3 regions of the Pseudobacter ginsenosidimutans genome follow, and region 1 is predicted to be linked to each of the others. Evidence: riboswitches for the same ligand, from Rfam matches in the RefSeq annotation. Region 1 holds a riboswitch; each other region holds the start of a gene.
What was found. Region 1 has a riboswitch for S-adenosylmethionine ahead of FSB84_RS12870 (RteC domain-containing protein). Riboswitches for the same ligand answer to the same signal wherever they lie in the genome.

Region 1 (8,020 bases):
ATAAATTATGAGCACAACAACGGCAGCGCCCACACAGCCTACGGAAGAGAAAAAAGCCTCCACCACTACTGTCAGTGGTTCAGTAGCCGTGCTGGAGGCGATCATCGCAGAAGGGGTGGATACCATTTTTGGCTACCCCGGCGGCGCTATCATGCCTATCTATGATGCACTGTATGATTACCAGGAGAAACTGAAACATATCCTCGTTCGTCATGAGCAGGGTGGGATCCACGCTGCGCAAGGGTTTGCGAGAACATCCGGGAATGTGGGCGTGGTGTTTGCCACCAGTGGCCCCGGTGCTACCAACCTGGTGACTGGTCTGGCCGATGCCATGATAGACAGTACACCGGTGGTTGCCATCACCGGTCAGGTGTTTGCACACCTGCTGGGTACCGATGCCTTCCAGGAAACAGATGTGATCAATATCACTACTCCGGTTACCAAATGGAATTACCAGGTGACCGATGCAACGGAGATCCCGGCTGTAATGGCGAAAGCTTTTTACATCGCACGCACCGGTCGCCCCGGTCCTGTATTGATCGATATCACGAAAAATGCACAACTGCAAAAATTCGATTACGAAGGATATACCAAATGCGAGCATATCCGCAGTTATCGTCCTAAACCGATCGTTCGCAAGGAGTACGTGAAAGAAGCAGCCGAACTGATCAATGCAGCAGAGAAGCCTTTCATTCTTTTTGGTCAGGGTGTGATCCTCGGTAAGGCAGAGCAGGAATTCAAGAAGTTCCTGGAGAAGAGCGGTATCCCCGCAGCCGCCACCATCATGGGTTTGAGCTCACTGCCAACTGATCATCCGCAGCACGTGGGTATGCTGGGTATGCACGGTAATTATGGTCCGAATGTACTCACCAATGAATGCGATGTACTCATTGCTATCGGAATGCGCTTTGATGACCGTGTAACCGGCCGTCTCGACAAATACGCCAAGCAGGCGAAAGTGATCCATCTCGATATCGATCCCGCAGAAATCGATAAAAATGTAAAAGCAACCGTTCCTGTCTGGGGCGATTGTAAAGAAACATTACCACTGCTCACAGAGCTCATCGAACCAAAAGTATATCCGCAATGGTTGCAGAAGTTCCGCGACTTTGAGCAGCAGGAAATAGATCAGTGTATTCATCCTGAGCTGCATCCTGAAACAGATATCCTCACAATGGGTGAAGTGATCCGCGTGCTCAACGAGCTTACCGGCGGAGATGCAGTGGTGGTAACAGATGTAGGCCAGCACCAGATGGTAGCCTGCCGCTACGCGAAATTCACGCAGAGCCGCAGCAATATCACCAGTGGTGGATTGGGAACGATGGGCTTTGCATTACCTGCTGCTATCGGCGCCAAATTCGGTGCGCCGGATCGTACAGTGGTGGCCGTTATAGGAGATGGAGGCTTCCAGATGACATTGCAGGAGCTCGGCACTATCATGCAGAGTGGCATAGATGTGAAGATCCTCATCCTCAACAACGAGTTCCTCGGAATGGTGCGCCAGTGGCAGCAACTCTTCCACGACAAGCGCTATTCCTTTGTGAATATCACCAGTCCTGATTTTGTGGCCCTCGCAAAATCTTATTATATCGATGGCTACCGCACCAGCGATCGTGCAGAACTGAGAGCTGCATTGCAAACCATGCTGGACCACAAGGGCTCTTACCTGCTGGAAGTGAAAGTAGGCAAGGAGAACAATGTGTTCCCGATGGTGCCACAGGGTTGCAGTGTAGCGGAGATCAGACTGAAATAAAAACAGGACCATTCAATTCAAACGTATGTCAACTTCGAAACAGGAATTCACAGTAACAGTATATACCGAAAACCAGATCGGCCTGCTCAACCGCATTGCCATCATGTTTTCACGCAGGAAAATAAATGTTGAAAGCCTCAACACTTCACCCAGTGAAGTGGATGGGATCCATCGCTTCACCATCGTGATCAATGAATTCGAGGAGGTGGTGAAGAAGCTGGTACGCCAGATCGAGAAGCAGGTGGAAGTATTGCGCGCCTACTACAATACCGGCGACGAGATCGTATGGCAGGAACTGGCCATGTACAAGGTTCCTACAGACGAGATCGCAGAAAAAGTAAAAGTGGAAAGGCTGCTCCGCGAGTACGGTGCACGCGCTGTTGTGATCCGTAAGGATTACACCGTGTTTGAGACCACTGGTCACCGCGAAGAGACCGATAAGCTCATCTCCGTACTGGAACCTTATGGGCTCATCGAGTTCGTAAGGAGTGCACGTGTGGCCATCATCAAGGCCAGCAGCGGCTTCCACGAAAAGCTGAAAGAATTTGAAGAAACCGTTCCCAGCGAAGAAGTGGTGGAGAACGAGTTCCTCAATCGCAATGACGAAGTATTCACAATGTAATTTCTATAACAAGCAACCAAGCTTTCTAACAACCATAAACAATTACGACAATGGCAAAACTCAATTTCGGCGGTGTTGAAGAAAATGTAGTAACCCGCGAAGAATTTCCTCTGGCCAAAGCGCAGTCAATCTTAAAGGATGAAGTAGTGGCCGTGATCGGTTACGGTGTGCAAGGTCCCGGACAAGCCCTCAATCAAAAAGACAATGGTGTGAATGTGATTGTAGGCCAGCGCAAGAATTCAAAAAGCTGGGATAAAGCCGTTCGTGATGGTTTTGTTCCCGGTGAAACCCTCTTCGAGATCGAAGAAGCGCTGCAACGCGGAACCGTGATCTGCTATCTGCTCAGCGATGCTGCACAGATCGCCATGTGGCCTACAGTAAAGAAATATCTGACTCCCGGCAAAGCCCTGTATTTCTCTCATGGCTTCGGTATCACTTATAATGATCAGACCGGTATCATTCCTCCTGCTGATGTGGACGTGTTCCTCGTAGCGCCCAAAGGTTCCGGTACATCACTCCGCAGGATGTTCCTGCAGGGCCGTGGTCTGAACAGCTCATACGCTATCTTCCAGGATGCAACAGGCCGCGCTTTTGAAAGAGTGGTGGCGCTGGGCATCGCTATCGGTAGCGGTTACCTGTTTGAAACTGATTTCAGGAAAGAAGTATTCTCCGATCTTACTGGTGAGCGCGGCACCCTGATGGGCGCTATCCAGGGCATCTTCGCTGCACAGTACGAAGTGCTGCGCAAAAAAGGTCACACGCCATCTGAAGCATTCAACGAAACTGTTGAAGAGCTCACACAATCCCTGATGCCATTGGTGGCTGAGAACGGAATGGACTGGATGTATGCCAACTGTTCTACCACTGCTCAACGCGGTGCACTGGACTGGTGGAAAAAATTCCGCGACGCTACACTGCCTGTATTCACTGAGCTGTATGAGAGTGTGGCAGCTGGTAAAGAAGCAGCCCGTTCTATCAGCAGCAACAGCCAGGTTGATTATCGTGAGAAACTGGAAGCAGAACTGAAAGAGCTCCGCGAAAGCGAACTGTGGCAAGCCGGTAAAACAGTGCGCAGTCTGCGTCCTGAAAACCAGGCGGCGCAACCTGCAAAAGCAGTAGCGGCCAATTAAGATTTTTTGCAAGGGTTATGCGGCGGCTGCCTGTGGCCAGCCTGCGGAATGGGGGGCTTCAGACCCCGGACCAACGGAACTGTTCACGGCAGTTGTCCGCCCCGCCCCTGCAATGATTGATGTAGTTTCGGAGAGCAGTCGCTCGCGTCCCCGCGAGTGACATTTATTGGCTCGCCTCTGGCGGGCACCGTGTCGCCGGAGGCGACAAAATAGTTGTCACTCGCGGGGACGCGAGCGACTGCACCCAAAAATGGCGGGCAGGCGCCTGAACCTGCAACAAAACATGAGCACTACTACAAACCTGATGGCGGCCCTCGAATTCCACAAAGCGGCTATGCGCCTGCGCAAAGTGGTGAACAGAACGCCCCTTCAGTATTCGCATAATCTAAGCCGTAAGTACGGGGCCCAGGTATATCTCAAGCGTGAGGATCTGCAGGTGGTGCGCTCCTACAAACTGCGCGGCGCCTACAATATGATGAGCAGCCTTGAACCGGGGGAAATGTCCAAAGGCGTGGTATGCGCAAGCGCCGGTAACCATGCACAGGGATTTGCTTTCTCCTGTAAAAGACTCAACGTGAAAGGTGTGGTGTTCATGCCCATCATTACACCCAATCAGAAGGTTTCACAAACCAAGATGTTCGGGGAAGATAATATCGAGATCAGGCTCGTTGGCGATACCTTCGACGATTGCGCTGCAGCAGCACGCGCATTCACTGAAGCCAATGGCATGACCTTCATCCCGCCATTTGATGATCTGCGCATCATTGAAGGACAGGGAACCGTAGGGCTGGAGATCCTGGAAGACCAGAGCGAAGTGGATTTCCTCTTTGTGCCCGTTGGCGGCGGCGGCCTCAGCGCCGGTGTTGGGTCTTACTTCAAAACCTATTCACCCAAAACAAAGATCATTGGCCTGGAGCCGGAAGGTGCACCCAGCATGAAACAGGCGCTGGAAGCAGGTCACCCGGTAACGCTTGATAATATCGAAAGATTTGTAGACGGCGCTGCCGTGAAAAGAGTAGGGGAGATCACCTTCGAACTATGCCGGGAAGTGCTCAGCGAAATGCACCTGGTGCCGGAAGGAAAAGTTTGTTCCACTATTCTCAAACTTTATAACGAAGATGCGATTGTGGTAGAGCCCGCAGGAGCACTCAGCATTGCTGCGCTGGACGACTATGCTGCACAGATCAAAGGGAAGACCGTGGTTTGCGTAGTGAGTGGCAGCAACAATGATATCGACCGCATGCAGGAGATCAAGGAACGCAGCCTTCAGTACGAAGGACTGAAACATTATTTCCTCATCCGGTTTGCCCAAAGGCCCGGCGCGCTGAAAGAATTTGTGAATCATGTACTGGGACAAGAAGACGATATCACCAGGTTTGAATATTATCAGAAACACAATAAGGAAACCGGACCTGCTTTGGTTGGGATCGAGCTCCGGAAGCGGGAAGATTATGATGCATTGCTGAAGAACATGCAGCAATACCAGATCAATTACACTGAGCTGAACAAAGACGATACGCTCTTCGGATATCTGGTGTAACAGGTTCTCTGGATAAAGGCAGGATTTAGTGTTGTAATAACACAATAAAAAAATTTTCGGGAAGTATATGAATCCACGAGATTCATGTATATATTTGCCACGTTCTAAGGAATAACTTATCAAGAAAGGCAGAGGGAAACGGGCCCGATGACGCCTTGACAACCTTCCAACAGAGCAGACATAGTGCATCGTCGTTTGTATAACTGTTGGAAAAGGTGCCAATTCCTACCCCCTGCCATGATGGGGGAAAGATAAGTCAGAGTATAGCTTTGAATGGTGAATATGCCTGTATGGGCATTCCTATATAATTGAAGCTCGTCTGACTATATATCAGATGAGCTTTTTTGTTTGCGCCTCCTCTGAAACCCAGTACCGGGCGCTTACATGTACGTTTGTTTAATAGTAGATTTTCTCATGTGACCGTTTGGTCTAACCAGGGATTGTTTTTACTTTCCCTGCTTTTTTTTAGAACCGCATTCACGTAGGGACAGTTGTAACAGGTTATTACACTTTGGTCAGGGTAATACGATGTTTCAAAGCGAAACAAAGGGCAAGTACTTTGCTTTAACTGTCTGAGCTATGAGAGAACAATATCGTCAACTGTATGAAAAAATGCTGGTTGAGATGGAAGACTGCGGTAAACGGTATGCCACTGAGAAAGAACAGATCGAATGCTGCTTTCAAACTTGCGAACGTAACTGGAATGCCTTACTGCAACTGCTGGATCATCGCCAGTTCCGCACCATCAATGATGAGATCTGGTTCTTCAAAACAGTGAAGCCGGCCTTTACCGGAATGCTGGAATACTTTGCACTGGTGTATAAAGCTGCGTTGTTCCACCCGGAATCAGGCAGCGATGTACAGGAGATCAGTAATTTCTGGAGAAAAGAGCTACGCCACGCCGAAAAATTCCTCGAAGAGAACGAACAATTCTATCACTATTACAAGACGGGCAGAACTGAAATGGACGAAGTTTATTTTGTCCGTACAGTCCATCCGCAAGATCCCTCTGTGCCCGTTGCATACAGAAGTCATCACGGGACCATCTCCTTTCACAACAACTCTTCCCACGACGGCCTGTTCGCCGCCATCCAGGCCCGCGACAAATACCTCAGCTACGTAAAACGAAAAATTCAAACGGTTGAATCACAGTAAGTTTGATGTTGTGCCGCTATTTTTTTAGTTAAACCTGCATACTGCCATAGGGGTAAGCCATTTTCCGGTTGTCATATTAATAAAGGTCAATTGGGCGAAGCAGTTATCTTTGGCGCCAGATTTCAAAATCTACGAATGGCAGTATCGGAAGCAGGGAGTACACACTTGCTGGGCACAGCATTTGAGAATGTTTTTAAAAGTCATTTTAAGAGCCTTCACTCCTATGCATATACGATAGTTAAAGATGATATGGTTGCTGAAGAGATGGTCCAGAACGTATTCTGCAAGATCTGGGAAAAGAAAGGACATCTCGAGATTGAAACTTCGCTCACCGCTTATCTGTACAGGGCCGTTTACAACGAAAGCCTGAATCACATCAAACATCAGAAAGTAAGATTGGCCTATCAGGCGCATGCCTCTTATCAAATGAAAGAGCAGACTGATTCTGCTTCAAAAAAAGTATTGTTGAGCGACCTTGAACAAAAGTTGCGGAAAGCCATGAGCGAGCTTCCGGAACAATGCCGCACCATTTTCCAGATGAGCCGTTTTGAAGAACTCAAATACCAGGAGATTGCCGACCGGCTGGGCATCTCCATCAAAACCGTAGAAAACCAGATGGGGAAGGCACTCAAATTGCTGCGAAGCAAATTGATAGACTTCCTGCCACTGTTATTGATAATCCTGACCAACCTCTAAAACGAAAACTGATTGAATGCCGAATTTTACAATATAAGTGATGACCTGCTGGTGAAATACCTGTTGGGTGAGGCGTCTGCCGGTGAACGGAAAGAGGTGGAGCAATGGATCGATGCCAACCCTGACCATCAGCGTTATTATGAGCAGTTCAAATTCATCTGGGACGAAAGCCAGGAACTGGCAGCCAAAAGTTCCGTGAATGAGAACGATGCCTGGAAAAGATTCCAGCAGCGGATCAGTGGCGAAGAAACCCGCCCCGTAATGACCGTGGTGGAACCCGCACGCACAAAATGGTACGATACGCGCATAGCCGCCGCCGTTATCATGCTGGTGGGAGTGGCCGCCCTGCTCTTTTTTATTCTTGTGCCATTCAAGTCCAATAAACAAGTAGTGCTGGCCACGCAAACCCAGTCAAAGGCCGAAACACTGCCCGATGGTTCGGTTGTTACCCTCAATAAGAATTCCACCATCTCCTATGCAGATGCTTTCAGGGGAAAGGACAGATCTGTGAAACTCAATGGCGAAGCCTTCTTTCAGGTGAAAGCAGATAAAGCGAAACCATTCATCGTTACCATCAATGATGTTACCATTACTGTTCTGGGTACTTCCTTCAATGTAAAAAGCAATAAAGGGAAAACGGAAGTGGTGGTGGAAAGCGGAATGGTGAAAGTGGAGCACGCTGCAAAGTCCGTGCAGCTGAAGCAAAAAGAAAAACTGGAGATCGAAACCGGTGATACGGTTCTGGTGAAGGAACCTGTAACAGATCAGTTCTATAAATTCTACCGGACACGCGAATTTGTTTGCGATGATACTCCGCTCTGGAAGTTAGTACAGGCAATGAACGAATCCTACAATGTGAATATCCGGATCGAAAATCCTTCATTCAGGAATATACAGTTCACGGGAACTTATTACAATATGTCGTTGCAGGAATTGCTCGATATGATCGTAGAAACTTCCTATCCATTATATGAGATCACCGTGGAAAGAAAGGATTCCCTCATCATACTGAAATAGGCATAGTACAGCAGCATGAGAACAATAATCAATGTGAAAAAGACGGGCCTTTGCGCTTTGCTCTCCTTACTATTCTTTTTCCTTTATCAAACCGGTAAGGGACAAAC
Region 2 (8,020 bases), 2.8 Mb from region 1:
TGGAAAGCATTCTCGGATTCATTGATCACTTCCACGATCACATTGATCTCGGGATCATTGAGCAGAACGTCTTTATCTGTTGTGAAGAGAGAATCGGGTGCGTTGCGTTTCTTTTCCGGGTTCTTGATACATACCTTCTTTATGCTGGCTTTCAGTGAAGGCGTTTGCTGCAGCACTTTGTAAAGTCCTTCGCCCACTACGCCAAAACCGAATAAGCCGATCGTCAATTGTTTGTGTGCGTCCATCGTTGATGATTATATATTGAGTGTTTTATTAGATACAGATTACATGGTTACTTCCCATTCGTCTTCAATGAGTTTCCAGTCATTGAAGGCTTCTTTTCCGCCGCGGATCTTCCAGTCTGAGTCGATAGTCAGCTTGGAGCTGATGCCGCCTCTGGGATTGCAGATCATTACGAGCCGCATTCGCGCTGGTTCGTAAGCTGCCTGGAGATCATCATAAATGATATTGATCAGTCGCTCGTAGGAGGCAACGATGTTTCGCAGCTGGAAGATGTATTGTTTGAGTGATTTCAGTTCTATCACTTTTTTTCCGGGATAGAAGGTGAGGTAGATCACTGCAAAGTCCGGTTGCTCTTTTACACCGAGGAAGGTGAATTCGGGGATTTTGATCTTGATCTCGTACGCCTGGTCTGTAGGGTTCGGGATGCCTTTCAAAATGGTCCGGTCGATGTCTTTGTACGTTTTGATTATTTCCTGGCTCATAATATTTGAAACTTAACAGGCTGCTACTTGATGAGTATTTGATTTTTCGAGTTTGGCAGCGCTGGTATTGAATGCTTGATCGAGATCGCTGATCAGGTCCTGAACATCTTCGAGTCCGAGACTGAGTCTGATGAGGCTGTCTGAAACACCCGCCGCCTGGCGCTTTTCAGCGGGGATGGATTTATGCGTCATGCTGGCCGGATGGCTCACAAGGCTCTTGATGCCGCCGAGGCTTTCGGCCAGCTTGAATAATTTAGTGGATGTAACCAGTGCAGTGGCTGCATCGAGATGGTCCTGCTTCAGTGAGAAGCTTACGATACCGCCAAAACCTTTAGATTGCTTTTTAGCTGTTGCGTGATTGGGATGTGATGCGAGGCCGGGATAATACACTTTGTCAACTGCAGGATGCTGCTCCAGGTATTTTGCAATTGCGAGTGCGCTTTCACTGTGCTGGCGGATGCGGAGGTGTAATGTTTCGATGCCGCGGATCACCAGCCAGCTGTCGAATGGCCCGAGGATATTACCGGTTGCATTCTGATAGAATTTGATGCGTGCGCCGAGCTCGGGATCCTTGGTTACTACCAGTCCGGCGATCAGATCGCTATGGCCTCCGAGATATTTTGTGGCAGAGTGTACAACAATATCGGCTCCGAGCAACAGCGGTTGTTGCAGGGCGGGAGTAGCGAAAGTATTGTCAACACAAAGCCAGGCATTGCTTGCTTTGGCGATCTTCGCAATGGCTTCGATGTCTGAGATCTTCAAAGTGGGATTGGTAGGTGTTTCCAGCCAGATCAGTTTTGTTTTTGGTGTGATGGCATCCAGTACTTTGGCGGGATCGGATGTGTCAACAAAATTGATCTTGATACCGAATTGTTCATACACCTGTGTGAAGAGGCGGTAGGCGCCGCCATAGATATCATCTACAGCAACGATCTCGTCTCCTGTTTTGAGAAGTTTGGCAACGGCGTCGATGGCTGCGAGACCTGATGCGAATGCGAGGCCGGTTGCGCCGCCTTCGAGCTGCGCGATCAGTGATTCCAGTGTGGCGCGTGTGGGATTACCGCTGCGCGCATAGTCGTACCCTTTATTCACACCCGGTGCATCCTGCACGAAGGTGGAAGTCTGATAGATGGGCACGGATACAGCTCCGGTCAATGGATCAACGGGGATGCTGTGAATGAGTTGTGTTGTCGCTTGCATGATAAACAGTTTTTGTGATGAGTGCTTTTGTTGTTGTGTTTTTTCAGTCAGCACCATCGTTGATGATTGTTGAATAAACAGTGTTCTGCGACAGCCATTATCAAGAGTGGAGAACGATCGGAGAGCGTTGATTTGCGGAGATACCGGAGCTGGCAAGCGTGCCGGTAGGGGCAAAAAAAAACTCTTCCGATAGTCAGGAAGAGCTTTTCAATATGTTTTGAGGTCGTATTGTTTGAAGCTATTATCTGACTTATCAGTCCGTTGTTAAACGGTGGTATTGGCACCTTTTTCTTTCCGGCATTGCTGTCGTAAAGAATAGGTTGTCAAGGCTTCATCGGGCCATTTCCCTCTGCCTTTCTTGATAAGAGATGTAAAAAGAACTGGTGCAAAGATAATGAGCAAATCGAAATAAACAAAAAAACCTGGAGACCGAAGTCTCCAGGTTGTTATTACGGCGGAATGAGACCGATTAGAATCTGTAGCCTACAGATACACCAAATGAAGTATTTTTCATTTTGGTGTCATCCAGCTTTTCGCCCTGGAATTTTGGGGACAGGTTTGCCATACCCAACTGAGCGTTCAACTGAACTGAGAATTTGTTGGTAAATTCATAACCAAACAAAAGGTTTCCACCGAAGTCGAGACGTTTCATTGAATACAAATATTCATTCTCATTCTCAACATCATTGGTGAATTCAATATCCATGTCATCTCCATCTCCTTTGAATTTACCGCCTACAGCGATTCCAAGATAGGGGCCTACACCAAGGAGAAGCCTGCCTGTTCCAACTTCTGGTTTATACAGGAAGTTCACAGGAACTTCAGCATAGGAGATGTTGATTTTTCCATCGCCTTCGTCTGCTTTCGCTCCTTTTGTGCTGAACAGAACACCTGGCTGAATGAAGAATTCATCTGCAAGAGGAATTTCAGCGTTCACACCTACGTGGAAACCAGCTTTCATTTTGAGATCTAGATCATTTCCTCCAATCTCGCCATTCAAGTTAGTGAAGTTCACACCTGCACGAACACCGAAAGTGGTTTTGTTCTGTGCGGTTGCTGCACCTGCCATCAGAGCTAAAACTGCGCTAAGAGCCAAAAATTTCCTTTTCATTTTTTGGTTTTTTTATTTAAGAATTGAAATTAGGGCTGGATTATAAATAAGTAATTGATCTCGGATGCCCTGTTTAATTTCAATTTTCCCATGTTAATAAGCACAATATGCAAAAACGTATAATATGCTAATTAATTGTTCGATTCTTTCTTGGCATCAGATTTCATTTTCTCGTTGGCTGTGATCAGGAAGTTCACGCGACGGTTTTGTGCGCGGCCTTCGTCTGTGTCATTGGTAGCCACGGGAGCTGATTCACCATAACCTTTGGTAGTTACACGGCCTGAAGCAACACCATTCCTGGTGAGGTAACCGGCCACTGAAGTTGCCCTTCTCTGGGAAAGCTGCATGTTGTACTCATCGGTACCTCTTGAATCAGTATGCCCCTGAACCTCGATATTGGTATCAGGATACTCTTTCAGGATCTGAACCAGTTTGTTCAGGCTGTTCTCTGTTGCAGGAGTGAGGTCTGCCTTGTCGAAACCGAACAATACGGCATTCTTGTCTGCAAACTCAACAACGATACCTTCGCCAACACGCTCAACGGTAGCACCTGGTACTTCGTTCTTGATCTCAGCAGCCTGTTTGTCCATTTTCTTACCGATCACAGTACCGGTTACACCACCTACTGCAGCACCAATGATAGCGCCCAGTGCCGCATTACCTGCCACTTTACCGATGATGGCACCTGCCGCGGCGCCACCTGCCGTTCCGATCACTGCTCCTTTTTGAGTTTTGTTCATGCTGCTGCAGCCAGCTAATAAAACTGATGCTGCCATAAGTCCTGTCAGGGTGTTTTTAAGTAATTTCATAGTCTTTTTTTTTAATGTAATCAAGGTAACTTTCTAATGAACTGAGTGTTCGCTAATTATCAGAGCGGGCTTTATGATGCTGCAAAACTCATCAAAATTAGTTACAATCCGAAAATCAGAATATCCACCTGATCTTGAAAACTCATCCTTGCGCTTTCAATTTTTGTACCACATTCCCATTTTGTCACCTATCTCATTGAACCTGAATGCTAAAAAGTAGTAAGACTTCTACAACTTTTCCGCCCGCCTTTTGTTCTTATCTTTGATGTTTTCCCGGTTGGGACTGCAATTTGTGTATATATCTCACTAAAACCTCATCCCGGAAAAAATTTAAATACAGCCTCTGCAATTATGGCAAATGTGAAAGTAAACAAGGCAGTGTCAGGTGAAAACGGACAAAATAACGGAACCACACAGCAGGAAATGATCGATGTCTTTGGAGCCCGGGTACACAATCTCAAGAATATCGACATCAGTATTCCAAAAAATAAATTAGTGGTGATCACAGGTATCTCCGGCAGCGGAAAATCATCCCTCGCCTTCGATACCATTTATGCCGAAGGGCAACGCCGCTACATGGAAAGTTTCGGCGCTTATGCCAGACAGTTCATCGGCGATATGGAAAGACCGGATGTAGATAAGATCACCGGGCTTTCCCCCGTTATCTCCATCGAACAGAAAACCACCAATAAAAACCCGCGCTCAACCGTAGGCACTATCACCGAGGTATACGATTTCATGCGTCTCCTGTACGCACGTATCGGCGAAGCTTACAGTTACAATACCGGGAAAAAAATGGTGAAGTTCTCCGAAGAGGAGATCGTGAGCAACGTGTTCCAGCGTTTCACCGGAAAAAAGATCACCCTCCTGGCTCCACTTGTGCGTGGCCGTAAGGGACACTACCGCGAGCTGTTTGAAGATATCCGTAAGAAAGGGTACCTCAAGGTGAGGGTAGACGGTGAAGTGAAAGACCTGGTGCCGAAGATGCAGGTTGACCGTTACAAGATCCATGATATCGAAGTAGTGGTAGACAGACTCCCTGTTACACCTGATATGAAACTCCGCCTCAGCCAGAGTGTTCAGAAAACCTTGCAGACCGGCAAAGACCTGATGTTCCTCCTGGTGAACGACAGCGATAAAGTGATCCAGTACTCCAAACAACTGATGTGCGAAGACACAGGCATCAGTTACGAAGAACCTTCTCCCAACTCATTTTCGTTCAACAGTCCTTACGGAGCATGCCCCACCTGCAAAGGACTTGGGGTAGTCTACCAGGTAAGCATGGACGCGATCATACCGGATCCTGAACGCAGTATTAATGAAGGCGGTATCGCACCATTGGGCGAAGAAAGGGAGAACACCATCTTTAAACAGGTACAGCAACTGGCGAAGAAACATAAATTCAAAATGGATGTGCCGGTAAAGGACCTTCCCGCCAAAGCCATGAATATTTTGTTGTACGGCAACGAAACCGGCCCGGAAGAAGATGAGCACCTCGATTTTGATACGGTGGATACTGAGGCTAACTTATACATGACGGAGTTCGAAGGTATCGTGCCCCAGCTCAAACGCTGGTTCGCGGCCAGTTCCAGCGATGCCATCCGCCAATGGGTAGAGCAGTTCATGGAATTGAAAGCATGTCCCACCTGCGATGGGGCCAGGCTGAAAAAAGAAAGTCTCTGGTTCAAAGTGGACGGAAAGAATATTTCCGAACTCAGCGAATTCAATCTCGATAAACTCATGGTCTGGTTCAATAATATTGAAGACAGACTGAGCGATAAACAAAATGTGATTGCGAAAGATATCCTCAAAGAGATCCGTGAAAGAGTACAGTTCCTGCTTGACGTGGGCCTGACCTATCTCACGCTGAACCGCGCCAGCCGCACCCTGAGCGGAGGAGAGAGCCAGCGTATCAGGCTGGCCACGCAGATCGGATCACAATTGCAGGGTATCACCTATATTCTGGACGAGCCCAGTATCGGACTGCATCAACGCGATAACCAGCGCCTCATCACTGCTTTGCAGAACCTCCGGGATATCGGCAACAGTGTGCTGGTTGTGGAGCACGATAAAGATATTATGATGGCTGCGGACCACCTGGTAGACATTGGCCCCAAAGCCGGTTATCACGGCGGAAGAGTAGTGGCGCAGGGCAATCCGCAGAGCCTGCTGAAACTGGATACCCTTACATCTTCTTACCTCAATGGACATCGCGGCATTGCAGTGCCCAAAGAAAGAAGGAAAGGAAACGGAAAATTCCTGGAGATCAAAGGAGCCAAAGGCAATAACCTGAAAGATGTGAGTGTGAAATTCCCGCTGGGGAAATTCATTGTGGTGACCGGTGTGAGCGGTAGTGGCAAGAGCACGCTCATCAATGAAACATTATATCCCATCCTCAGCAAACATGCGTACAACAGCCGCATGACGCCAATGCCTTATAAGTCCGTAAAAGGACTGGAGCATATCGATAAGGTGATCGAGATCGATCAGTCGCCCATCGGACGTACACCCAGAAGCAATCCCGCCACTTACTGTGGTTTCTTTACAGATATCAGAACTTTATTTGCAGCTGTGCCAGAAGCAAAGATCCGCGGATACAACGCAGGTCGTTTCTCTTTCAATGTAAAAGGAGGAAGATGTGATGTTTGTGAAGGCGGCGGTATGCGTGTGATTGAAATGAATTTCCTGCCGGATGTGTATGTGCCCTGCGAAAAATGTCAGGGTAAACGTTACAACCGGGAAACCCTCGAGATCCGTTACAAAGGCAAATCCATCAGCGATGTGCTGGACATGACGGTGGAAGATGCCGTGGTATTCTTCGAGAATGTACCTTACATCTATCGCAAGATCAAAGTGCTGGAAGAAGTAGGACTGGGTTATATCACACTTGGACAATCGGCTGTAACCCTTAGTGGTGGCGAAGCACAGCGTGTGAAGCTGGCCACGGAGCTCGGCAAGCGTGATACTGGTAAAACCTTCTATATTCTTGACGAGCCCACTACAGGGCTTCACTTTGAAGATATCCAGCACCTGCTGGACGTGCTCAACAAACTGGTAGAGCGTGGTAATACAGTGCTGGTGATAGAGCACAATATGGACGTGATCAAAGTAGCTGACCACCTGATCGACCTTGGCCCGGAAGGCGGTGATGGCGGCGGCCGTATTCTATATGAAGGAGTTCCTGAAGGCCTGGTGACTGTAAAAGAAAGTTTCACCGGCAAATTCCTGAAAGACGAACTATAAATTCAGACGAACGATAATTATGAAAAGAGTTTTGGTTGACATGGATGAGGTGATTGCAGATCCGATGACTGCAATGATCAACTGGTACAGGAAAGAATATGGTCTCGATGTGGATTACACGAAAATGAAAGGCTCCTGGGCAAACGGATTCCCGGAACAGCACCAGCACCTGATCCGTGCAAGATTGAATGAACCCGGTTTCTTCCGCCATTTGCCGGTGATGAAAAACAGCCAGCGCGTACTGGCTGAGATCAATAAAAAGTATGAACTCTTCATCGTATCAGCTGCTACGGAATTTCCCAATTCACTGAAAGATAAGATCGACTGGCTGGGAGATCATTTCTCCTTCATCAGTTGGAAACAGGTTGTGCTTTGTGGCGACAAGCGTCTTTGTGTGGGAGATTATCTCATTGATGATCATACGAAGAACCTGGTGCATTTTGCCGGCAAACCTTATCTTTTCGATGCTGCGCATAACAAAGATGTGAAGGAATATGAAAGGCTGCATAACTGGGAAGAAGTGGCCAATGCCCTCCTGTGAAAAATACCCGCTTAATAAAAAAACAAATGGCCGGCAATTACTCATCGCCGGCCACTGAGGATACTGGAAGAACCAGAAGAACTTTATTTGCTTTTCCCAATAAGCAAGAGCAGGGAGTGATCAATAAAATCTTTTTTGATTTGGGTACTGAAAATATAGGGAACGGATCAGGTTTGACTCAACCGGATTATTGGATTTTACTAATTTCCCTGCTGCTTACTGGTTATTAGTTATGGAAAAGCAAAGAACTATCTTATAGTACGATCACCTGCCCGTTTTCGATCCGCTCATCATCACTGAACACTTCAAACAGGTAATTACCTTTTTCTAAGTTGCGCACAATAGTGGTCTGATTGTTTTTGATATTCGCCTGCTTAACGAGTTTTCCTTC
Region 3 (8,020 bases), 3.7 Mb from region 1:
TCCCAGTTCACCTTGCGTGAGGTCCAGGATGCCTGCCTTTTTACCAAGTTTGATTTCGTTGATGAGTGTACCGGAACATCCGAGTTCCACATCATCGGGGTGAACGCCGATGGCGAGTATATCTAATTTCATAATCGTTGATGATGCAACAACAAAGGTAATCAGGGATTTGTTCACAATTTCATGCCCCAGCGGACCAGTCCGGCCACTTCCTCAAGACTGTGCGTGGCAGGTTCCCTCTCTCCCCTTTTCTTGCCCAGCCTCACCAGTACAAGGTCTTTCGAAGGAATAACGATAATGTACTGTCCCAGGATACCCCGGGCATAAAATATTTTTTCCTGTCCCGGATAGATCCACCACTGATAACCGTAATAATCGCAGGGTTTGCCCGAATCATCCGGGATCATACAGGGTTCGACGGATTTGGCATAGTAATCCGGATTGATGATCTCCTGCCCTTTCCAGCGGCCACTGTCCAGCATCAACTGTCCGATCCTCGCAAAATCACGTGCATTTGTATTGAAGCAGCAATAGGCTTTGATATGTCCGCCTGTATGATCGGTACTCCAGAGCGCGGGATGCTCAGCACCGATGGGATGCCAGAGTTTTTCAGCAGCGTAGGCGCTGAGTGATTTTTTGGTGGCCTTCTCGATCAGCAGTCCCAGCAGTTGGGTATCGCCGGATTTGTAACGATGTAGTGTACCGGGCTGATTGGACATATTCACTCCAGTAGCAGTTTTATATGCGTCGGAACCATAATATAATTCAGTTGTGATCGATAAAGGATCTGCATATGCTTCATTGAAATCTGTTCCGCTGCTCATGGTGAGGAGATCGATGATCTTCACTTTTGCTTTTTCTCCCTGGCTGAATTCTGGCAGGTATTTACCTACAGGGTCCTGCAAAGATGCAACGGAGCTATCTTTCAGTGCAGCGCCCATCAGCAGGCTGGTGATACTCTTGGCAACAGAGAAAGAACCTGACCAGGATGAATCGGAATAACCATCCCAATATTCTTCATACAACAAGGAATCATGCTTGATAGCCACCACCGCAACGGACTGGATCTTTTCCAGCAACTGATGAAGATCGGCAGGCATCACAACTTTATTGTACGATGCAGACAATGGCCAGGGCTGATGCTCACCGGTAGTGATGGTGTTATTGGCGAACACTTCATAATCGTCTATGTCTGCAAAATTGTGGTACACTGCTTTGAACAGGTAGGTCTTCCCACTCACCAGCGCATAGCCGGAAAAAACAATCAGCACCAACAGGATGAGATAGAGTAAATAACGAAGGATTCTTTTCATATTACCTTAACTTGATTGAACAAGTTAACAAATAACAATGACAAGATTATCCTGGTATGGTTCAGTATGAATCCGGCAGTTGAGCAGGGTCGGCATTCTGAACAGAATTATATTGATTTTTTTTGTGCAGATCGAAACAAATCGGGGCTATCCTTCGTTTTTTGGGTTTTTTGGCTTTTTGGACTAGTTTCGCGGGTCGTAAGAAAACCTTGCTGCCCAATGAGGAACAGGTGCTTATCGAACAGAACTGAAATCATCATTATAAAAATCTCGAACCGAATATGGCATACGACGTAATAGTTATCGGTAGCGGCCCTGGTGGATATGTGGCGGCTATCCGTGCATCTCAGCTTGGATTAAAGACCGCTATCATTGAAAGGGAAAGCCTGGGTGGCATCTGCCTCAACTGGGGTTGTATCCCAACCAAGGCCCTCCTGAAGAGCGCATCGGTAATGGAATATATCAATCATGCAAAGGATTTTGGTATTGAAGCTTCCGGTAAGCACGATTTCGCTGCTGTTATCAAGCGTAGCCGCGGTGTGGCTGATAAGATGAGCAAGGGCGTTCAGTTCCTCATGAAGAAGAACAAGATCGATGTGATCCCGGGCAATGGCGTACTGAAAGCAAAAGGCCAGGTGGAAGTTACTGCTGCCGATGGTAAGAAACAGATCGTTGAAGGAAAACATGTAATCATAGCAACCGGCGGCCGCAGCCGCGAACTGCCTGCCCTGAAACAGGATGGCAAAAAGATCATCGGCTATCGTGAAGCCATGACATTGCCCACACAACCAAAGAGCATCATCGTGGTTGGATCAGGCGCTATCGGTGTTGAGTTCGGTTATTTTTACAATGCCCTCGGAACAAAAGTTACCATCGTGGAATTCCTCCCGCGCATCGTTCCTGTTGAAGACGAAGACGTATCGAAAGAACTGGAAAAGAATTTCAAGAAACAAGGCATCGAAGTAATGACCAATGCTGAAGTAACTTCTGTAGATACTTCAGGCAATGGCGTGAAAGCGAAAGTGAAAACTGCCAATGGTGAAGTGGTGCTCGAAGCAGACGTACTGCTCAGCGCAGTTGGTGTTGCCGCCAATATCGAAGGCATCGGACTGGAAACTCTCGGCATCAAAACCGATAAAGGCCGCGTTGCTGTAGATAAATATTATCAAACCAATGTTCCCGGTTTCTATGCGATCGGCGACTGCGCCCCCGGCCAGGCTCTCGCACATGTTGCCAGCAAAGAAGGCATCATCTGTGTGGAGAACATTGCCTACAACGAGAAAAAATACAACCACCAGCCTGAAGCGCTCGACTATGGTAACGTACCAGGATGTACTTATTGCACACCTGAGATCGCTTCTGTTGGCTTCACAGAGAAACAGGCGAAAGAAGCCGGCTACGAGATCAAAGTGGGCAAATTCCCGCTCAGCGCATCCGGTAAAGCTTCTGCAGCAGGCCATACCGAAGGTTTCGTAAAAGTGATCTTCGACGCCAAATACGGCGAATGGCTCGGTACTCATATGATCGGTTACAATGTAACGGAGATGATCATCGAAACAGTGGTAGGCCGCAAACTGGAAACCACCTACCATGAAGTGCTGAACAGCATCCACCCACACCCCACCATCAGCGAAAGTGTGAAAGACGCTATCGAAGTGGCGTATGGCGAAGCTATCCACCTCTAATCGTTTTATACAGCATATTGAAGCCGTTCCCGATGGGAGCGGCTTTTTTTTGCGTACAGGCCGGCCAACTGTTAAATCTGTCTGAAAGGCTGGTTTATGATTCTTTCACGCATACTGATCACGCTATCCTGCCGTTATTCGAAAAGCAGGTACGGAGCGGCACTTGCGTGTCTGCCCGATATTTCATATTTTAAAACCGAAAGCAACCTTCAGCAAATGAGCATCTTAAAAGCATTGGGGGCTAGCTTTATCCTTGCACTGACAACTCCGGTTGGAATGGCGCAATCGTCCCCCAACCCAACAGCAGACAGCATCAGATATTTTCTGGTGAACGCAGTGGAAAGACCAGCAATTGTAAACCCTAACGGATGTCGTGAACCGAAAATGATCGGGATCGGTTTGCAATCGCAGTCGGCAAATGTGTACTGCCCCGGTAAGGCAACAGTGATCACCACTTTCGAGATAGAAGGAACATATGCCGTAATGTTTAAAACCGACTCCACCACTTTTTGGGTAGTGAGCGATCTGAAAGATGTACAATTGAAAAAAGGAGAAACAGTTGAAAGAGGCGCTTTCATAGGTGAAGCCGCATGGAATGAAGACACTCAAAACTACGAATGTGATCTCTTACTGAACCTTAAAAAAACAAATGCGAATCGTGAAAAGATGGAAGAATACCTGAACAGGATGAAATAGCATGATCAAATCCAAACAGACCGAACCCTGATAAGCCTATAACCATGATCAACAAGCGCTTTTCCATTATTGCAGCAATGGCTATCATCTGCCTGATTGCCTGCAACAAGATCAAATCCGGCAAAGAGATGCCTGGCCAGGAAACAAGCTATATTAAGAAACTTGGTCTGCTGGATAAGAATGAACAGATCATAAAATTCTACTCCAATTACAAGTTTAAGAATGCAGGGAATTTCTTCACGGAGAAACGGATCGCGAAGTATTGGATAGACGAACATGATAGCAGCAAAACTCAGATCGAGTATGCCTTTTATGAAGATATCAAATCGATAGACAGTATCACGAATGTACCTTCCACCTATTGCCCGTATTTACTTGTAACCAGGAAAAATGGAAGCACTTTCAAAGTGTTTGTCAATGGAAAGAAGCGGGATGTGATCGTTTTCTTTGAAGATGCAATGAGAATGATTGCAAAGAGATAGAAAGATCAGGGGCCCCATGCCGAGCAGGTCTCATTGCAAAAGACACTGTGAGGACTCGAAAGCGACAAACAATTTCACTCCAACCATTTTTCCTGAACAGTTATTCCTTGAATATGACCATTCAAATATCTTTTCGGCAATCATTACCCTACTTTTTTGGTGGACTAACAATTGCATTTTATATTTGCACCCTCAAACATCAGTTCTTTCACAACAACTTATCCAGAATAGACCGAGGGAAGGGCCCTGAGACGTCTTGGCAACCTGTACCAACCAGGTATAAGGTGCTAATTCCTGCTCCTGATCAGGAGAAAGATGAGGTAGTTGAAAACTTCCTGCAAATCTGTTTTACTTCCGTTGCATCACTTTCTGGTAGATTGTTGTCTAAATAAAAGTCACATTGAAATGAAAACTGTATTGTCCACTCTGCCACTTTTATGCACTTCACATAACCGCATGCAACTTAGTTGTTGTTGCTGCTGTATGCGGTAGATACTACCACCCATCACAACTTGAACACAAAGTAAGAAACTGAAACGGGACTAACTGTCCTGTACAACCGATGTTTTGCCATAAACCGGACATTGCACCGGAACGGGAATTTCATGTCTACTATTAATATAAATAAGTTATGCTTAAGAAAAATGTAACCCTTCTGCTGACATTGCTCATCAGCATCGGGCTATACGCACAAAAAAGAACCCTGCAGGGTGTTGTGCTGACTGCCGAAAGCAAGCAACCCCTCGAAGGGGCCACTATCACAGTGAACAGATCATCCCTTATCACCACTACAGATCAACAGGGAAAATTCAAATTGGAACTGCCCGACGGAAAAGCAGTGCTTTCCATCTCCTTTGTAGGAAGGGAAACCATTGAAGTGGATGCGAAATCAGATAACAATATCACCATCCTGCTGAAGGCATCCAATTCCACACTCGAAGAAGTGGTAGCCGTTGCCTACACAACTGTAAAACGCTCCGGCTATCCCGGCGCAGTAAGTGTTATCGGATCAGACAAGATCAATAACCGCCTTACGCCCAACCTCACCAATGCATTGCAGGGACTGGCGCCGGGCATTCAAACCACTTCCGCAAATGGTCAACCAGGAAATAACTCTGCTATCCGCATCCGCGGTGTGGGCTCTATCAATGCCAGCAGCGCTCCCCTCTTCGTGATCGATGGCGCTCCGTATGATGGAGACATCAATGCAATTGATCCGGCGGATATTGCATCGGTCAATATCCTGAAAGATGCCGCTGCAGCCAACCTCTACGGATCCCGCGCCGCCAATGGCGTGATCATCATCACCACCAAACAGGGAAAGAAAGGTGAGGACATTGCCGTGAACGCCACCCTCAACCAGGGATGGAGCAGCCGCGCCGTTAAGGACTACGACAAGATCGGCACCAATCAGTACTTTGAATATTTCTGGGAAGCGCTGCGCAATAAAGCCATCACCAACGGACAAAGCGCAGAACAGGCTGCTCAAACAGCAACCAACAATCTTGTATCAGAACTCGCTATCAATCCTTATGGCGCAAACTATCCAACTCCTGTTGGATTGAACGGCAAGATCGTGGCAGGCGCAACGCCACTCTGGAACGACGATTGGGAAGACGCCATGCTTCAACCAGCCAAATACACACAGGCACAGGTGAATGTAAGCGGGGGATCGGACAAGACCACTTACTATATCGGTACCGGATATACGAATAATGAAGGCGCCTTTCTCGGCTCCGGTTTCAAACGCTATAATTTCAGAAGCAATCTCACCATCCAGGCTAAGAAATGGCTGAAGGTTGGATTGAACCTGAATGGTAGCTCCACTTCGCAGGACTATCCGGTTTCTGCAGACAGCCGTCAGGCCAACGTGGTATTGTTTGGCAGGACCATCCCCAGCTTCTACCCCATCTACCAGCGCAATCCTGATGGCAGCTACAAGCTGGATGCAAAAGGTCAGCAACAATTCGATTACGGCACTTACAGGCCCAATGGCGCATTGCCACGTTACAACCTGATCGGATCACAACCATTGAATAAATCAAGGTACACGCGCGAGAACATTTCTGCCAGGACCTTCCTGGAAGCAGCCATCCTCGCCAACCTGAAAGTAAAGACCAGCTTCAACCTGGATTATATCAACGCCAATTCGCATTTCTATACCAATCCCCTGGTGGGTGAGGATGCAGGCATCGGAGGCTCTGTGAGCAAAAGCAATAGCCGCTTCCTCAGCTATACGTTCAACAATATCATTACTTATGATCTGGACTTCCAGTCGGGCCACCACCTCAACCTGCTGGCCGGCCAGGAATTCTACCAGCTCAATACCGGCGACCTCAGCGGCAGCCGTCAGAAATTCACGCTGGCCGACCTCTATGAACCAAACGCTGCTTCACAGCTGAATGATTTCACTGGTAACTCTGATGAATATGCGAAACTCAGTTTCTTCGGGCAGGGCCAATACAATTATCTCGGAAAATATTTTGCTACCGCATCGATCCGCCGCGATGGCAGCAGCCGCTTTTCTCCCGATTCCCGCTGGGGTACTTTCTGGTCTGCCGGTGCAAGCTGGAGATTGTCTGAAGAAGAATTCCTCAAATCCGTGAACTGGCTCAGCTCGCTCACGCTCAAAGCCAGCTATGGCGCTTCCGGTAACGACGCGCTCACAGGTTATTACAACTACCTGGCACTTTACGCCATCAAGAACAATCTCGGTAATGGCGGTATCATCACATCGAGGCTCCCCACACCCGACCTTCGCTGGGAAAGCAACCTGGTACTCAACCTGGGGACCGATTTCGGATTCTTTAAGAATCGCTTGTACGGGACCGTTAACTATTATATCAGAACCAGCAAGGACCTGCTATACGGAAGGCCCATGGCAGGTTCCACGGGGTTTACTTCCATCAGCGCCAATATCGGCAAGCTGCGCAACAGCGGTGTTGAAGTGGAGCTGAATGCTGTTCCTGTCAGCAATAAGGACTGGAGATGGCAGGTGGGCGTCAACTTCGCTCACAACAAAAATGAAATACTGGAACTTCCCCAGAAAGAGATCATCAGTGGCACCAAAAGGCTGGCCGTGGGTGGTTCTATCTACGATTTCTTTATCCGCGAATGGGCCGGCGTAGATCCAAACACCGGAAACCCGCTCTGGTACAAAACTACAGCGGACGGCAAAAAAGAAACAACCGGCACCTACAGCTCAGGAACACTCTACAATGTGGGCACGGCCCTTCCTGATCTCACCGGTGGCTTTACCAGCTCACTCAGCTATAAGGATTTTGAGCTCAGCTTCGTACTCGCCTACAGCCTCGGAGGTAAAGTGCTTGACCTTGATTATGTACAGCTGATGTCAGGCGGATTGAATCCCGGCCGCAACTGGAGCACAGAACTGCTTAACCGCTGGACGCCCGATAATAAGGCAACCAATGTGCCCCGCGCCACCACAGACGATCTCAGCTTTACACAAACTTCCAGCCGCTGGCTTTATGACGCCACTTATGCAAGGCTGAAGACCGCACAGCTCGGTTATAACCTGCCTGACAATCTTGTTCGCAGGGCCGGATTGAAAAATGTAAAAGTGTATGCACTTGCGGAGAACCTGCTCACCTTCTATGGGCATAAGGGAATGGATCCTGAACAGTCCATCGAAGGAACTACCTATTACCAGTATCCGCAGATGAAAACCATTTCTGTTGGCTTGCAGGTAGGATTATAATGTAAACAGTAAAAATTGAATCATGAAAAAGAATAATCACTTTCTATATATCGCAGCACTGGTAATCGGGCTGGCCAGTTGCAACAAGCAGCTGGAAACCGCTCCTTCCAATGCTGTGGAAGAAGA

Region 2: it holds a riboswitch for S-adenosylmethionine, as region 1 does, so the genes downstream of both, FSB84_RS01470 (trans-sulfuration enzyme family protein) here and FSB84_RS12870 (RteC domain-containing protein) in region 1, are expected to answer to the same signal.
Region 3: it holds a riboswitch for S-adenosylmethionine, as region 1 does, so the genes downstream of both, FSB84_RS28225 (SusC/RagA family TonB-linked outer membrane protein) here and FSB84_RS12870 (RteC domain-containing protein) in region 1, are expected to answer to the same signal.

What each region holds. Positions count from the first base shown of each region.
Region 1 is NZ_CP042431.1:3,157,414-3,165,433, forward strand. It holds gene ilvB (biosynthetic-type acetolactate synthase large subunit) at 8-1,753, shown strand; gene ilvN (acetolactate synthase small subunit) at 1,779-2,375, shown strand; gene ilvC (ketol-acid reductoisomerase) at 2,426-3,505, shown strand; gene ilvA (threonine ammonia-lyase IlvA) at 3,789-5,045, shown strand; SAM riboswitch class I at 5,159-5,303, shown strand; gene FSB84_RS12870 (RteC domain-containing protein) at 5,625-6,200, shown strand; gene FSB84_RS12875 (RNA polymerase sigma-70 factor) at 6,336-6,896, shown strand; gene FSB84_RS12880 (FecR domain-containing protein) at 6,909-7,913, shown strand; gene FSB84_RS12885 (peptidase associated/transthyretin-like domain-containing protein) at 7,929-8,020, shown strand, end outside.
Region 2 is NZ_CP042431.1:365,865-373,884, reverse strand. It holds gene FSB84_RS01480 (homoserine dehydrogenase) at 1-245, opposite strand, end outside; gene queF (preQ(1) synthase) at 285-725, opposite strand; gene FSB84_RS01470 (trans-sulfuration enzyme family protein) at 738-1,925, opposite strand; SAM riboswitch class I at 2,173-2,293, opposite strand; gene FSB84_RS01465 (porin family protein) at 2,395-3,036, opposite strand; gene FSB84_RS01460 (OmpA family protein) at 3,168-3,845, opposite strand; gene uvrA (excinuclease ABC subunit UvrA) at 4,197-7,088, shown strand; gene FSB84_RS01450 (5' nucleotidase, NT5C type) at 7,108-7,629, shown strand; gene FSB84_RS30600 (hypothetical protein) at 7,626-7,859, shown strand; gene FSB84_RS01445 (T9SS type A sorting domain-containing protein) at 7,883-8,020, opposite strand, start outside.
Region 3 is NZ_CP042431.1:7,222,018-7,230,037, forward strand. It holds gene bshB1 (bacillithiol biosynthesis deacetylase BshB1) at 1-132, opposite strand, end outside; gene FSB84_RS28205 (serine hydrolase domain-containing protein) at 174-1,313, opposite strand; gene lpdA (dihydrolipoyl dehydrogenase) at 1,595-2,998, shown strand; gene FSB84_RS28215 (hypothetical protein) at 3,215-3,694, shown strand; gene FSB84_RS28220 (hypothetical protein) at 3,739-4,176, shown strand; SAM riboswitch class I at 4,392-4,498, shown strand; gene FSB84_RS28225 (SusC/RagA family TonB-linked outer membrane protein) at 4,808-7,894, shown strand; gene FSB84_RS28230 (RagB/SusD family nutrient uptake outer membrane protein) at 7,917-8,020, shown strand, end outside.